4 regions of the Clostridium sp. CM038 genome follow, and region 3 is predicted to be linked to each of the others. Evidence: riboswitches for the same ligand, from Rfam matches in the RefSeq annotation. Region 3 holds a riboswitch; each other region holds the start of a gene.

The links. Region 3 has a riboswitch for cobalamin ahead of ACWJKS_RS14680 (cobyric acid synthase). Riboswitches for the same ligand answer to the same signal wherever they lie in the genome.
Region 1: another riboswitch for cobalamin. It lies ahead of cobU (bifunctional adenosylcobinamide kinase/adenosylcobinamide-phosphate guanylyltransferase); the one in region 3 lies ahead of ACWJKS_RS14680 (cobyric acid synthase).
Region 2: another riboswitch for cobalamin. It lies ahead of ACWJKS_RS03645 (sirohydrochlorin cobaltochelatase); the one in region 3 lies ahead of ACWJKS_RS14680 (cobyric acid synthase).
Region 4: another riboswitch for cobalamin. It lies ahead of ACWJKS_RS02325 (YitT family protein); the one in region 3 lies ahead of ACWJKS_RS14680 (cobyric acid synthase).

What each region holds. Positions count from the first base shown of each region.
Region 1 is NZ_CM143651.1:1,599,758-1,603,123, forward strand. It holds gene ACWJKS_RS07285 (IS30 family transposase) at 1-750, shown strand, start outside; cobalamin riboswitch at 874-1,054, shown strand; gene cobU (bifunctional adenosylcobinamide kinase/adenosylcobinamide-phosphate guanylyltransferase) at 1,217-1,777, shown strand; gene ACWJKS_RS07295 (ABC transporter substrate-binding protein) at 1,812-2,759, shown strand; gene ACWJKS_RS07300 (FecCD family ABC transporter permease) at 2,776-3,366, shown strand, end outside.
Region 2 is NZ_CM143651.1:805,947-809,312, reverse strand. It holds gene ACWJKS_RS03650 (pyridoxal phosphate-dependent aminotransferase) at 1-688, opposite strand, end outside; gene ACWJKS_RS03645 (sirohydrochlorin cobaltochelatase) at 758-1,591, opposite strand; cobalamin riboswitch at 1,737-1,921, opposite strand; gene ACWJKS_RS03640 (transposase) at 2,135-2,968, shown strand.
Region 3 is NZ_CM143651.1:3,199,051-3,202,416, reverse strand. It holds gene ACWJKS_RS14690 (site-2 protease family protein) at 1-100, shown strand, start outside; gene trmB (tRNA (guanosine(46)-N7)-methyltransferase TrmB) at 168-821, shown strand; cobalamin riboswitch at 1,012-1,226, shown strand; gene ACWJKS_RS14680 (cobyric acid synthase) at 1,362-2,855, shown strand; gene cbiB (adenosylcobinamide-phosphate synthase CbiB) at 2,936-3,366, shown strand, end outside.
Region 4 is NZ_CM143651.1:508,397-511,762, forward strand. It holds gene ACWJKS_RS02310 (helix-turn-helix domain-containing protein) at 24-206, shown strand; gene ACWJKS_RS02315 (cob(I)yrinic acid a,c-diamide adenosyltransferase) at 252-791, shown strand; gene ACWJKS_RS02320 (hypothetical protein) at 855-1,019, shown strand; cobalamin riboswitch at 1,010-1,197, shown strand; gene ACWJKS_RS02325 (YitT family protein) at 1,397-2,248, shown strand; gene ACWJKS_RS02330 (DUF3842 family protein) at 2,389-2,817, opposite strand; gene ACWJKS_RS02335 (ribonuclease J) at 3,066-3,366, shown strand, end outside.

The DNA.
Region 1 (3,366 bases), 1.6 Mb from region 3:
AAAGCCATTGGTAAATATGGCGAATCTCCGTATGCAGCTATTCAAAATATAACAAATAAAGATCTACAATTCGAAACAACTATTTGCTTCAAAACTGTGTATAACTATTTGGATAATAATTTATTCTTAAACATAAGTAACAAAGATCTGCCTGTTAAAAAGAATGCCAAAAAGAGAAACTATAAAAAAATAAGGCCGGCGTATAACAATACCAAAGGAACAAGTATATCAGAAAGACCTACAGCGGTAGCTGCACGTGATGAGATAGGGCACTGGGAAATGGACACCGTAGTAGGAAAGCAGGGTACGAAGACTGTATTAATGGTATTAAGCGAAAGAGTAACTCGCAAGGAGTTAATCTTTAAAATACCTTCTAAATCACAGGTCGCTGTTGTGAAGGAATTGGACAAATTGGAGCGTAAAATGGGAATGGCATTCTCAAAAACATTTAAAACAATCACCTGTGATAACGGCTGTGAGAACCTTGATTTCGAGGGTATTGAGACCTCAGTAAGGAATAAACGAAAGAGAACTAAAGTATATTATGCCCATCCATATAGTTCATGGGAACGAGGCACAAACGAGAATATCAATAAAATGATACGACGATTTATCCCAAAAGGTGTGGATATTTCAGCATTCTCTAAAAAACAAATTATGCAAATACAGCACTGGATCAACAATTATCCAAGAAGGATTTTTAACGGTCTATCTGCTAATATGATGGAACGGAAAACCATTACAACTTAACATTATATTTTTCTTGAAAATTTCGGACATTTTATATTGCAATCTACATTAGAAAGTAGGTAGAATGATTTACATTGCTTTAATATTTTTTTGATGTTACAATAAAAATAGTCAACTTAATAAAAATTAAATATTGTTTTAGGTGCCCTGTAACAGGGGTTAAAAGGGAAAGTGATTATAAAACCACTGCAGCCCACCGCTACTGTATTAGAGGATGAAATCCAAAGAACCATTGGGAAACTGAGAAGGTTGGAGAGTAAGATGATGCTAAAGCCAGTAAACCTGCCTATTGCTTGAAATTTTAGTCTTCGGAGGGAGGATGAAAAATGCGTGATTTAACAATAATATTGGGTTATCCAATATGTGAAAAATTTAATTGCATTATTCCACATCCTTGAGATGTGGTTTTTTTATTTTCTGATTTTTTTACATTAGAGTATATCATTAAAATAATAAGGAGCATACTATGAAAAAAATTATACTTATAACAGGTGGAGCAAGGAGTGGGAAAAGTACATATGCTGAGAAGCTAGCCAAAGAAGAGAAGGGCAACGTACTTTATATTGCAACTTCAATTCCGTTTGATGATGAAATGAAGGACAGAGTAAAAAAACATAAAGAAAGAAGACCAGCTAATTGGTATACCTTTGAAGGCTATAAGAATTTAAAACAGGTATTCTATAACGAAGAAATGCAGTTTGATACGATTTTATTAGATTGTATTACAATAATGACTACAAATCTTATGTTTGATGAAGCGGGGGATAATTTCGATGATCTTAATAATCAAGCTATAAGCGCAATGGAAAAAGGGATTTTACAAGAGGTAGCAGTATTTCTTGACGAAGCAGAAAAAAACTTAAAAACAATAATTCTTGTAACTAACGAAATTGGCTCTGGAATTGTACCAGAATACAAGATGGCAAGGGTTTTTAGAGATATTGCGGGTAGAGTTAATCAGTATATTGCATCAAGGGCTCAGGAAGTTCACATGGTGGTTTGTGGTATCCCAATTAAAATTAAATAAGTAATTAAAAAAATAAAATTTATGGAGGCAACTTATGTTTAAAAGAAAAGGTATAATAAGTCTAGTTTTAGCTGTTTTTGTTTGTGTTGTATTTAGCGCGTGTGGCAGCAAAGGTGAGAATAAAGGGTCTCTTAATACTACTAAAAAGGAAACTAACGCTGTAGTATATCCGCTAAAGGTAGTTGACTCATATAATAGAACGGTTATCATTGAAAAAGAACCTAAAAGAATTATTACAATTGCACCAAATATAACAGAGGGAATATATGCACTTGGTAAAGGAAGCAGTGTAGTTGGTAGAAGTGATTACGATGATTACCCAGCTCAGGCCCTTAAGGTTACATCTGTTGGTGACTTATTGCAACCAAGTGTAGAGAAAATTGTTGAATTAAAACCTGATGTAGTTATTGTATCAGCTCTTTTTGATAAGGCTATTATTAAAAAATTAGAGGCTCTTAATGTAAAGGTTGTAGCGCTTGGTGGTGAAGAAAATTTTAATGGTGTGTATGACACAATGTCAAAACTTGGTCAGGTTGTAAATGCTAGTGGGGAAGCCCAGACAATAATATCAGATATGAAAAGGAAAGTTGCAGAAATAACTGATAAGGTTAAGGATGCTAAGAAGCCAACAGTGTACTATGTAGCAGGATTTGGCAAGAGTGGTGATTTTACAGCAGGAAAAGATACATTTATAGGTAGTATGATAGACATTGCTGGCGGAAAAAATGCTGCGGGCGACGTAGTTGGTTGGAACTACAGTGTAGAAAAGCTTGTAGAAAAGAATCCTGATGTGCTAATTTGTTCAAAGCTCTATGATTCAAAAAAAGGTATAAAAGCTACCAATGGTTACAAAGATTTGAATGCAGTTAAGAACGGCAAATTATTGGAGATTGATGAAAACATTATTGTTAGGCAGGGACCGAGACTTGCAGAAGGACTTGAAGCAATTGCTAAACTAGTTCATCCTGAACTTTTTAAATAAAAGGGGTTAAATAACCATGACGTTTATAGAAAATAAGAGTTATTATCGACGAGTTTTTGCAGTAGGGGTATTTTTACTCCTAATTGTAATGATTGTAGCAACAAATTTTGGGGTAGCAGATATTTCTTTAAAACAGACAGCCCTAATTATTATAAGCAAAATTCCAATATTAAATAACAGTGTATCCTTAGATGGAATTAATCCTACATCTGCAATCATATTGGTAAAGTTAAGACTTCCTAGAATCATTTTATCCTGTTTAGTAGGAGCAGCACTTTCAGTGGTTGGTACCTCTTTTCAGGGTATTTTCAAAAATCCAATGGCAGATCCATTTATTCTCGGAGTTTCATCAGGGGCTGCACTTGGGGCCACTATAACCATGGTTTTTCTTAATGAAATCAATTTTTTAGGGATGAGCATGGTGGCATTCAATGCTTTTGTAGGTGCTATAATAACTACTTTTCTGGTTTATAATATTGCGAGAGTCGGTACTAAAGTTCCAGTTACCACACTTTTACTATCGGGTGTTGCCATAAATTATTTATTATCATCCATTATTTCATTAATGATGACCTTTAATAGAGATAATATTGAAAAAATAGTTATG
Region 2 (3,366 bases), 1.7 Mb from region 3:
CATACCCAAACCTTATACCAGGCATCGCAAAAAATTTGGTTAATGCTCTTATTATAAATAAACATTTGTATGTTTTAACTTTTTCACTGAAACTGTGCTGTGAATCTCCAGTAAATTCTATAAAAGCCTCATCTATTATTATGACTTTGTCGTTACATTCACAATATTCAAGAATTTTTTGAAACTCAGCCTTATTTATGATATTGCCATTGGGGTTATTTGGATTACCTAAAACCACACCTTCTACACTCTGTAATCTATTAAGAATATCCTCATAATCATAGGAAAGCTCAGCATATTCATGCTTTAATAAGGTATTCTCATTAATCTTCTCTTTTAAATAAGAATACTCTATACTACAATTCCACTTTTTAGCATCAATTTCGTACTCTACAAAAGATGGCACCACAATTAGTAGATTTTTATGACAAGCTATAACTAAGTCAATTATTTCTGCAGCCCCATTTCCTAAAACAAAATATTCTTTTGGGCAATCAATGTATTCTTTTAATTCTTTCAATACCTCCCTATATTGAATATCTGGATATCTTGTTAAAGCATCTACGGCTTCACTAATGTTATCAGTGAAACTTTTAGGAACCCCTAATGGATTAATATTAGAACTGTAATCTATTAATTCTCGCCCCTCAAGTAATCCATTAGTATAAACATCTCCACCATGTATCATTGAATACCTTCCTTTCTACTTGTAACTCTCATCTACCGTACTTTAGTTACTTATAACTTACGCAGAATTTTAATTTCCCTTATGTGTTTTCCCTACATTCTTAAACTTTTCATTAATTACATCATTAATGTGCTGTATATAAATGTCTTGAACGTCACTATTTTCCCCTAACCCATGCAGATATATTTTAACTTTAAACCCTTTTGCCTCTAAAATACTCTTCCAGGAGTCCTCTGCATCTCCCGCCATGTCATTCTTGGCATGGTCTCCTGCTACGAGCAGTAGTGGCATTAAAGTGACTTCGCTAATACTCTGAGTCGTAACATTAGGTATTACTCTTTCCAAAGTTGGATACCCTTCCACGGTTGCTACATGGACATTGTTAAAACCTCTATCCCTTAAAACGCTTTCAAAACAGCAATATACTGCATTTGCAATATGGTTTGTACCATGCCCCATCAAAATTACTGTATCCATTGGTTGCAATTGCTTTGATAGAGCATCCACCATTATTGAGTAATCATCTGGCACGCCTGCTTCTTCTCCCTTAAAACATAAAAGAGGTCTTCCTATTAAGATATTTTTAAATGCTTTACATTCTTTGTATCTATTAACTACATTATTTATATAATCAAATTCTACTCCAGGAATAACATGCAAAGGCTGAACAATTACCTCATTATATCCTTCGCTTTTTAACTTTTCCAAAGCTTCTTCTGGAGTATCTACATGAATATTATCCCTATGCTTAAGTACTCTAAGAATAATATGTGAAGTAAATGCTCTTCTTATATCATACTCTTCAAAAGTATGTCTTATTTTATCTTCTATTGCATCGATAGTTACTTTTCTTGCATCTTCATGTGTTGTTCCAAAACTTACAATTAAAATTGCCTTCTTCATTTCGATCATCCACCTTGCTAAATATTTTCCGAAATCTATCATAACATTTACATATAATGCTTTTTAAAACAAAAAAAATAGTACGCATACGATAGCGACTACTTTTTAATTAATCCATAATTAAATAGTTCTTTCCCTCCGAAAGCTTGTTAACATCATTTAGGCAGGTCTCCTGGCTTTTGATTCTTCCTTTAATTATCCTTCCTCATTTTTAATTTACGAAGTAGCATTTAAAAGTTTTTCATCAATTACAGTAGCGGGGGCTGCTGCGGATTTAAACCGCATTCCCTTTTCACCTATTTCAAGGCACCTAAAATCATATTCAATTCTCTATTAATTCTAGTTTATTATATTTAAGCCGTACTGTCAATATTTAGAGTGTCTCCTTAGTTTAATAGGCAAAAAAATGATTCACAAAAATAGTTAGGGACGGTTAACAACTATTTAAATTATTTATATATATATATTAGCTTAAGATTATGAATATCATCCCGATTCATAGGCAATAATTCAAATAAAAATCTATGAGGAAGGGTGATTTTAATGCCAAGAAAGGCAAGAGAAAAAACAGATGACTCGATATTTCATATTATGTGCAAAAGTATCAGCGAAATAAATTTATTCAAGGATGATGAGGATAAGAACAAGTATTTATCACTTGTAAAAAAGTATAAATATCTCTATAATTTTAAAATCTACGGTTACTGTCTTATGGATAACCATTCTCATTTAATGATTGATGCTAATGGTACTGATATATCAAAGGCAATGCATGGAATAAATTTTTCTTATGCAATGTACTTTAATAAAAAATATAAAAGGGAAGGACATCTTTTTAAAGATAGATTTAAGAGTAAAATAGTTAATAATGAACGATATTTGAAGACTTTATCTCTATATATACACAATAATCCTACGGATATAGATGAATATAAAAATTGTCCTGAAAAATATGCTTTTTCTAGTCTAGCCATATTTTTAGGAAAAAGACATGATTCTTTTAAATTAGTTGATTATGGATTTATTATGAGCTCTTTTGGTAATAACCTAAAAAATGCAAGAAAGAATTACTATAATCTTGTCTTTCGCTGTAATGGAGAAAAATTAAAACAAGAAATAGAATTTAAAGATGAAAAATCAGAGTATAAATGTGAACGAAAAATACTTGTAAGGAACTTTAAGCCAGAAGATATAATAGAATATATAGCGTCAAAGATGAATGTATCAAAGACTCATCTTTATATGAAGTACAGCAGAAAGCTTGTACGGGCAAAAGCCTTAACCGTTGTTCTAATGAGGAACCTCTGTAATTTTAAATCTAGCTATATATATCCAGCACTCTTGGAAACATTACACAGGCTAGAGTATCAAAATTAAGCACTATTGGCATCGAATTAATTGGAACAGAAGATAAATATGAGAATATTATCATGGATTTTATTAAACGTTATGCTTAGTAATAATTTATTAATATAATCTTCAATATTATGATTAATAACTTAATGACAATCATTAAAATTCATTCTAATTATTTACTTTAACCTACCTATTTATTAAATCTGTTATATTAAATAAAAAAAATTAGAATAACAGATGGATATATGCATTTAATTATGGACAAGTATCAAAAATATACATTTTACTTATGTATAATATAAAAATAATTAAAATTAGTGTTCAATAAATTAATTCAACGATAAAAAGGTACAAGTTTCCATAAACAACTTGCACCCAATTATAATATAAATAATTGTTAACCGTCCCCATTATCTTAT
Region 3 (3,366 bases):
GCCTATATTACCTGGTGGACAATCAATTTTTACTTATATCGTGCAAGCGCCAGGGTTATGGTTATTTAAACAATTTTTAAATATTGCAGGGATGTTTTAATATTAATATAAAGCTAAGAAAATCATATAGTGATTTTTTATTATTTAGAATGTAAGGAGAAAAATATATGCGCTTAAGAAAAAAATATTGGGCTAGGCCAGAGCTGGAAACTAGTCATATTGTAATAACTCACCAATATGATCACAAAGGAAAATGGAATGAAGAGTTTAAAAATAACAATGCAATTCATCTAGAACTAGGTTGCGGTAAAGGTAGATTTATATCAGAAAAGTCCAGGAGAGATCTCGATATCAATTTTGTAGGCATTGATTTAAAAGATGAGGTTCTGGTATTTGCCCTTAGAAAAGTTATAGAAGTAAGAGAAGTTGAAGGGGAACAAGACATAAATGTACGTCTTATGCCAATGAACATTATGCTTATTGATGATGTGTTTGCAAAAGATGAGATAAGCAGAATTTATATAAATTTTTGTAATCCTTGGCCAAAAGACAGACATAATAAAAGAAGATTAACTCATACTAAGTTCTTGACGAGCTATAAGAAATTCTTAAAACCGGAATCTGAAGTTTGGTTCAAAACAGATGATACAGAGTTATTCGAAGAATCAGTAGATTATTTCAAAGAGTGTGGGTTTGAAATATTATTTTCAGCCTATGATTTGCATAAGAGTGATTTTAAAGATAACGTAGTTACAGAATATGAAGCTAAATTCACAGAAATAGGCAAACAAGCTATGTTTCTACAGGCAAAATTAATTTAGCGAATTAATGCATCTCCTGTGGAACTGTTGCAGCTTCGCAGGAGATAACTTATAACCATATGAGGCTTAAGCATTTTAGATTCTTATTTATTGACAGGATTAACATAATGCTATAAACTTAATTACATAGAAATGTATTAAATTGAAAATTTTAAAAATGAAAATTATGAATTATATTAGTTAAAAATGAATAGATTTGTTTAGGTGCCTTTTATTAATCAGCCACTAAAGTGGATGCAGCTACTTTAGTATATGATTAGTAAGGTGAAAAGGGAATGTGGTGTAATTCCACAGCAGCCCCCGCTACTGTAATTGAGAGAAAATCTTATATAACTACCTGAAAGGGAAAGTGATAAGAGAAAGTGTATCAAGAGCCAGGAGACCTGCCTAAATTAGTAATATTAAGCTTTCGGCGGGAAAGAACTGTAGAATTCAAGTTAGTGCAATGAAAAATTTGTACATAACAGCAGGTGCGCAAGCTTGCTGTTTTTTTGTTGTGTGCCAAATAAGAATACAAGCAGGAAGAAAGGAGAAATAGTAATGGCTAAAGTAATGGTTCAAGGAACCGCTTCATCAGTAGGAAAAAGCATATTAGTAACAGCACTTTGCAGAATTTTTGTGCAAGATGGGTTTTCAGTATGTCCTTTTAAGTCACAGAATATGTCATTGAATTCTTATATTACATTGGATGGAAAAGAAATGGGACGTGCGCAGGTGCTTCAAGCCTATGCCGCAGGATTGGAGCCAGAGGTATATATGAATCCGATTTTATTAAAACCTACCTCGGATAAAAAGTGCCAAATTATCGTTAATGGAAAGGTTTTTGGGAATAGTACAGCTATGGAATATCATAATATGAAATTGGAATTCAAAGACATGTTAAAAAAGCAGTTTGAAGAATTAGAGAAGAAGTTTGATATTATAGTAATGGAAGGAGCAGGTAGCCCAGCAGAAATTAATTTAAGAGATAGAGATATAGTGAATATGGGAATGGCGGAACTTATAGATGCACCTGTGATACTCGCAGGAGATATAGATAAGGGTGGAGTATTTGCGTCACTAGCAGGGACTTTGCTTTTGCTTAATGAGGCCGAGAAAAAAAGAGTTAAAGCCACTATTATTAATAAGTTTAGAGGAGATTTAGAAATCTTAAAGCCAGGACTTACAATGCTTGAGGATATTATACATATTCCATGTGCAGGAGTAGTTCCTTATTTTAGATTGGAACTCGAAGATGAAGATGGTGCAGTAGAATTTAACAAAAAAATTACTGCACCTATTGATATTGCTGTAATAAAGCTTCCACATATATCGAATTTTACGGATTTAGACGCATTAAAGGCTGAAGAAGATGTATCAGTTAGATTTGTTACAACTAAAGGAGAATTGGGCACACCAGACCTCCTTATCATACCGGGAACAAAAAATACTATTGATGATTTAATTTCTTTAAGAAATTCGGGACTTGCAGAAGCGGTTCAGCAATATAGTGTACAAGGTAACGTATTAGGCATTTGTGGAGGCTATCAAATGTTAGGAAATAGCTTAAGTGACCCTAATGGCTTAGAGGGAAATTCAAAAGAAACAGAGGGTATGAAGCTTTTAGACGTAGACACAATATTTGAAGATGAGAAAATAACTACAAGAGTAAAGGCTCGTAGCATTAACATTAGGGATACTAGTATAGAAACTTATGGTTACGAAATACATATGGGAATTTGTAAATATGGTCATAATGCAAAACCACTTTTTGAAATCTATGATAAGAATGGTTCTGATACGTCATCCTTCGATGGAGCAATAAATGCAGGTGGAAATGTTATGGGTACATATATTCATGGAGTTTTTGATGGAGTAGAGTTTAGAGAACATATGATTAATACTTTAAGGGTAAAAAAAGCTATGGAACCTAAAAAATCTAAGGTTTATGAAAATCTAAGAGAAAAAGAATTAGACAAGCTAGCAGATATAGTTAGAGATAATGTAGATATGGATTCAATCTATAAAATCATAGGAATAAAAAGAAAAAGTTAGGGACAGTTAACAACTATTTAAAAAATTATAACAGTATAAGATAGTGAGGAATTAAAATGGCAATACTATTTCAGACGAACATAATAGATTTAATTTTAGCGGTAATGTTAGACTTATTAATTGGAGATCCATATTGGTTTAAACATCCGGTGATTTATATAGGAAAGCTTATTTCTAAATTAGATAAGTTAGGCAGAACGATATGTAAAACTAATGGTCAAATTAAAGTTTTTGGCGGAATTATTGTAGTTATAGTAGCACTTTCTAGTTTTTTAGTGCCTTTTATAATTTTGAGAATTTCTAATAAGTTTTTTTGGTTGTACCATATTCTCAATATAATATTGCTTTGGACGACAATAGCTGCTAGATGCCTTCATAAAGAAGGTAAGAAGGTTTATGATTCTTTAGTTAATAATGATATTTATGACGCAAGAGTTAAATTATCGTACCTTGTAGGGAGAGATACAAAAACCCTTACTGAGTATGAAATAGTAAGAGCTGATGTGGAGAC
Region 4 (3,366 bases), 1.4 Mb from region 3:
AGATAGGGAGGTGTTTTCAAAATATGGTGGTAAATGTAGAAAAGAGGTTCGAGTTGGTTAGCTATATGGCTGATATTGAAAAGGGAATTATTGAAAAAACACTGAATAAAAACGAAAACAATGTTAGCAAAACATCAAGAGAATTAAGTATTTCAAGACAAGATTTGCAATATAAAATAAAAAAATATAAGATAACCCTGAGATAATAAAGCATATGTATGCATATGCTAATAAAAGGAGAAATGAATATAATGGGGAAATTAAAAAACGGATATGTTCAAATTTATACGGGGAATGGCAAGGGGAAAACGACTGCAGCTGTAGGACTAGCTGTACGTGCAGCAGGAAATGGATATACTGTATTTATGGTACAGTTTTTGAAGGGAAGTAAAACTGGTGAAATTGAAAGTGCAAAAAAATTGGCTCCCTTTTTTAATATATTTAGGTTTGAGAAAAAAAGAGGTTTTTTTTGGACGTTAAATGCAGAGGAAAAAAATGAATTAAAAGAAGAAGTACAAAAGGGGTATGAATTTTGCAGGGAAGCATTAAAAGAAGAAAAATGCGACATACTTATCATGGATGAGGTAATGGGAGCGTTGAACAATCAACTAATAAGTGAAGAACAACTACTAGAATTAATGGAGAATAAACCTGGTAATATAGAATTGATTTTAACAGGGAGAGACGTACCTAAAGCTATAATAGATAAAGCAAACCTTGTAACTGAGATGAAGGATATTAAACATTATTTTAACGAAGGAATACCATCTAGAGAGGGTATAGAGTTTTGATTATAAACACCTCAAATTCTAAAATTAAGTTAATAATATTTAGAGTTTGAAGGGGGAATTATTATGAATATGTACAAAAACTTAGGCAAAGAATTTATTGTCAATATAACAGGAAATAGAGAAGCCGATATGGTTATTGTGGAAGAATTTAATAAAAACTCTGTTATAAATAAAGCTCAATTAAAAAAGGTTTTATGGAAGAGATTAAAAGAAAGTAATTTAATATAGCATATAAAGGTATGAGATGTTTTGCATTTCATTTAAAAGGGAACCAGGTGAAAAGCCTGAACGGTCCCGCCGCTGTAATGGTGAGAAGCTTTAAATTATACCACTGACAATTTTGTTGGGAAGGATTAAAGCGACTATGATCCAAAGTCAGAAGACCTGCCTTCATTAATACACCAAGAACGCTACGAGTGATAGGGGGTGTGACGCATATTTGTATGAAAATGCATTTTAAATTTTGCATTTTTTACAAATATGGTTGGTATTATTATCAAGCCCTTAGCATAAATGCTAAAGGGCTTAATTTTTCGTTGAGAAAGAAATTATGATTATTTTACAGAGGATAGGTAATACAATTGATAATTATAAGGAGGCATATTATGCAAATAAAGATAAAGGAATTTGCGCTTATAAACATAGGAATGCTTATGGTATCAGCAGGTTTATATTTCTTTTTAATGCCAAATAATTTAGCGACAGGTGGGGCGAATGGATTAGCAATAGTTATAAATAAATTTACAGGGGGGTTATCCGTAGGTTGGATAATGATGATAATAAACCTTATTTTGTTTGTAATAGCATTTATTGCTATCGGAAAGAGTTTTGGTGGAAAAAGTGTGTATGCAAGCTTTGGTGTAGGAGGTATTATAATTGTATTTCAAAAGTTTATACCTATTAATAATTCAATTACAGGAGATATTTTACTGGAACTTATATTTGGAATACTAATATCAGGAATAGGTACAGCTATAGTCTTTGATCAAAACGCTTCAACAGGGGGGACAGATATCTTAGCTAAGATATTAAATGAATTTTTTCATATAAATTTAGGAAAAGGAGTTTTAATATGTGATTTAATTATAATTTTAATGGCAGTTTTTGCTTTTGGAATTAAGCTATCATTATATGCAATGCTCGGAGTTATAATTAATGGCTTTCTTATAGACCACATCATAGATGGAATAAATGTGTGCAAAGAAGTTACAATTATAAGTAAGAACAGCGATAAGATAAGAAAATATATAAGAGAAAAGCTAGATAAAACATCTACTGTATATAACGGAGTAGGGGATTTTTCAGATGAGGATAAAGAAGTTGTTGTGGTTATAGTAGGAAGAAGGGAGTTTATAACACTTAAAAAATTCATAAAATTTGTTGATAAGGATGCTTTTGTAACAGTGAATAATATTTATGAAGTCTTTGGATACGGATTTAAATCCTTAAAACATTAAATAAAAATTTTAGATAGCTAATAGAGCGGATTAACAATATTTATGCCATGAAAGCAGGCAAAATTGTTAGTTATGGAATACCGACAGAAGTCTTAACCCAAGAATTAATAAAGTCTTTTAAATATTATGTATAAACCTTCTTATATAAAATGATATTTTATATTACTTTTTATATCAAGTACAATCTCTTCAATTATATCCTTGATTTGCATATTCCTTGTGCCTGGTATATAAATACCATGTTTTTGTAGTGGAAGTATATATTTAGTACAATCCATATTAAATATTGACGTGGCAATCATGGGGGTAATTTCACCGTTAATGCCACCACTACATATTATTCCAATTGGACCGATTATGCTATCAATTTTATTTTTCTTGCAAAATGAGCAAATTGATTCCTCTCCACTTATACCAATATTTGCACCAGCTCTTACCATATTTGAACAAGCAAATGTATTTGTACCAAGTGCAACAATATAGATATCTAGGCTAATTTCTTTACGAATTTTTTTTATGATTGTTTGACCAAGACCAGCCCCTTGTGCGTCTATTACAGCTATTTTCATGGTAATACCTCCAAAAAATAAAATTTATAATATAATGAAATCTATTTTTATATAGATAATATTATTATACTATAATGTTTATGTATATTCTGTGTTTAGTTCAAATAAAATTACAACGTTGGTATAAATAAAATGATTATAAAAAAGCAAAAAAAATTCTCCCATAAAGGTATTAATTTTATAATTCGAGGCAAAATAAAGAAAATAATATTAATAATATAATTGATATAAATGAAGGGGAGAATTTAGTGAAAAACGAGGAAAGTATAAAGGTTATTCCTTTAGGAGGCCTTGGAGAAATAGGTAAGAATATAACAGCTTTTGAATATGCGAATGAAATCATTGTTATAGACTGTGGTATAGCCTTTCCTGATGAGGAAATGTATGGTGTAGATTTAGTAATTCCAGATATAACTTATTTAAAAAATAATGCAGAAAAAGTAAAAGGTATTTTTTTAACTCATGGACATGAAGATCATATAGGGTCGCTTCCGTACATTCTAAAACAATTGAATGTACCTATTTATGGTACTAGGTTAACGTTAGGGC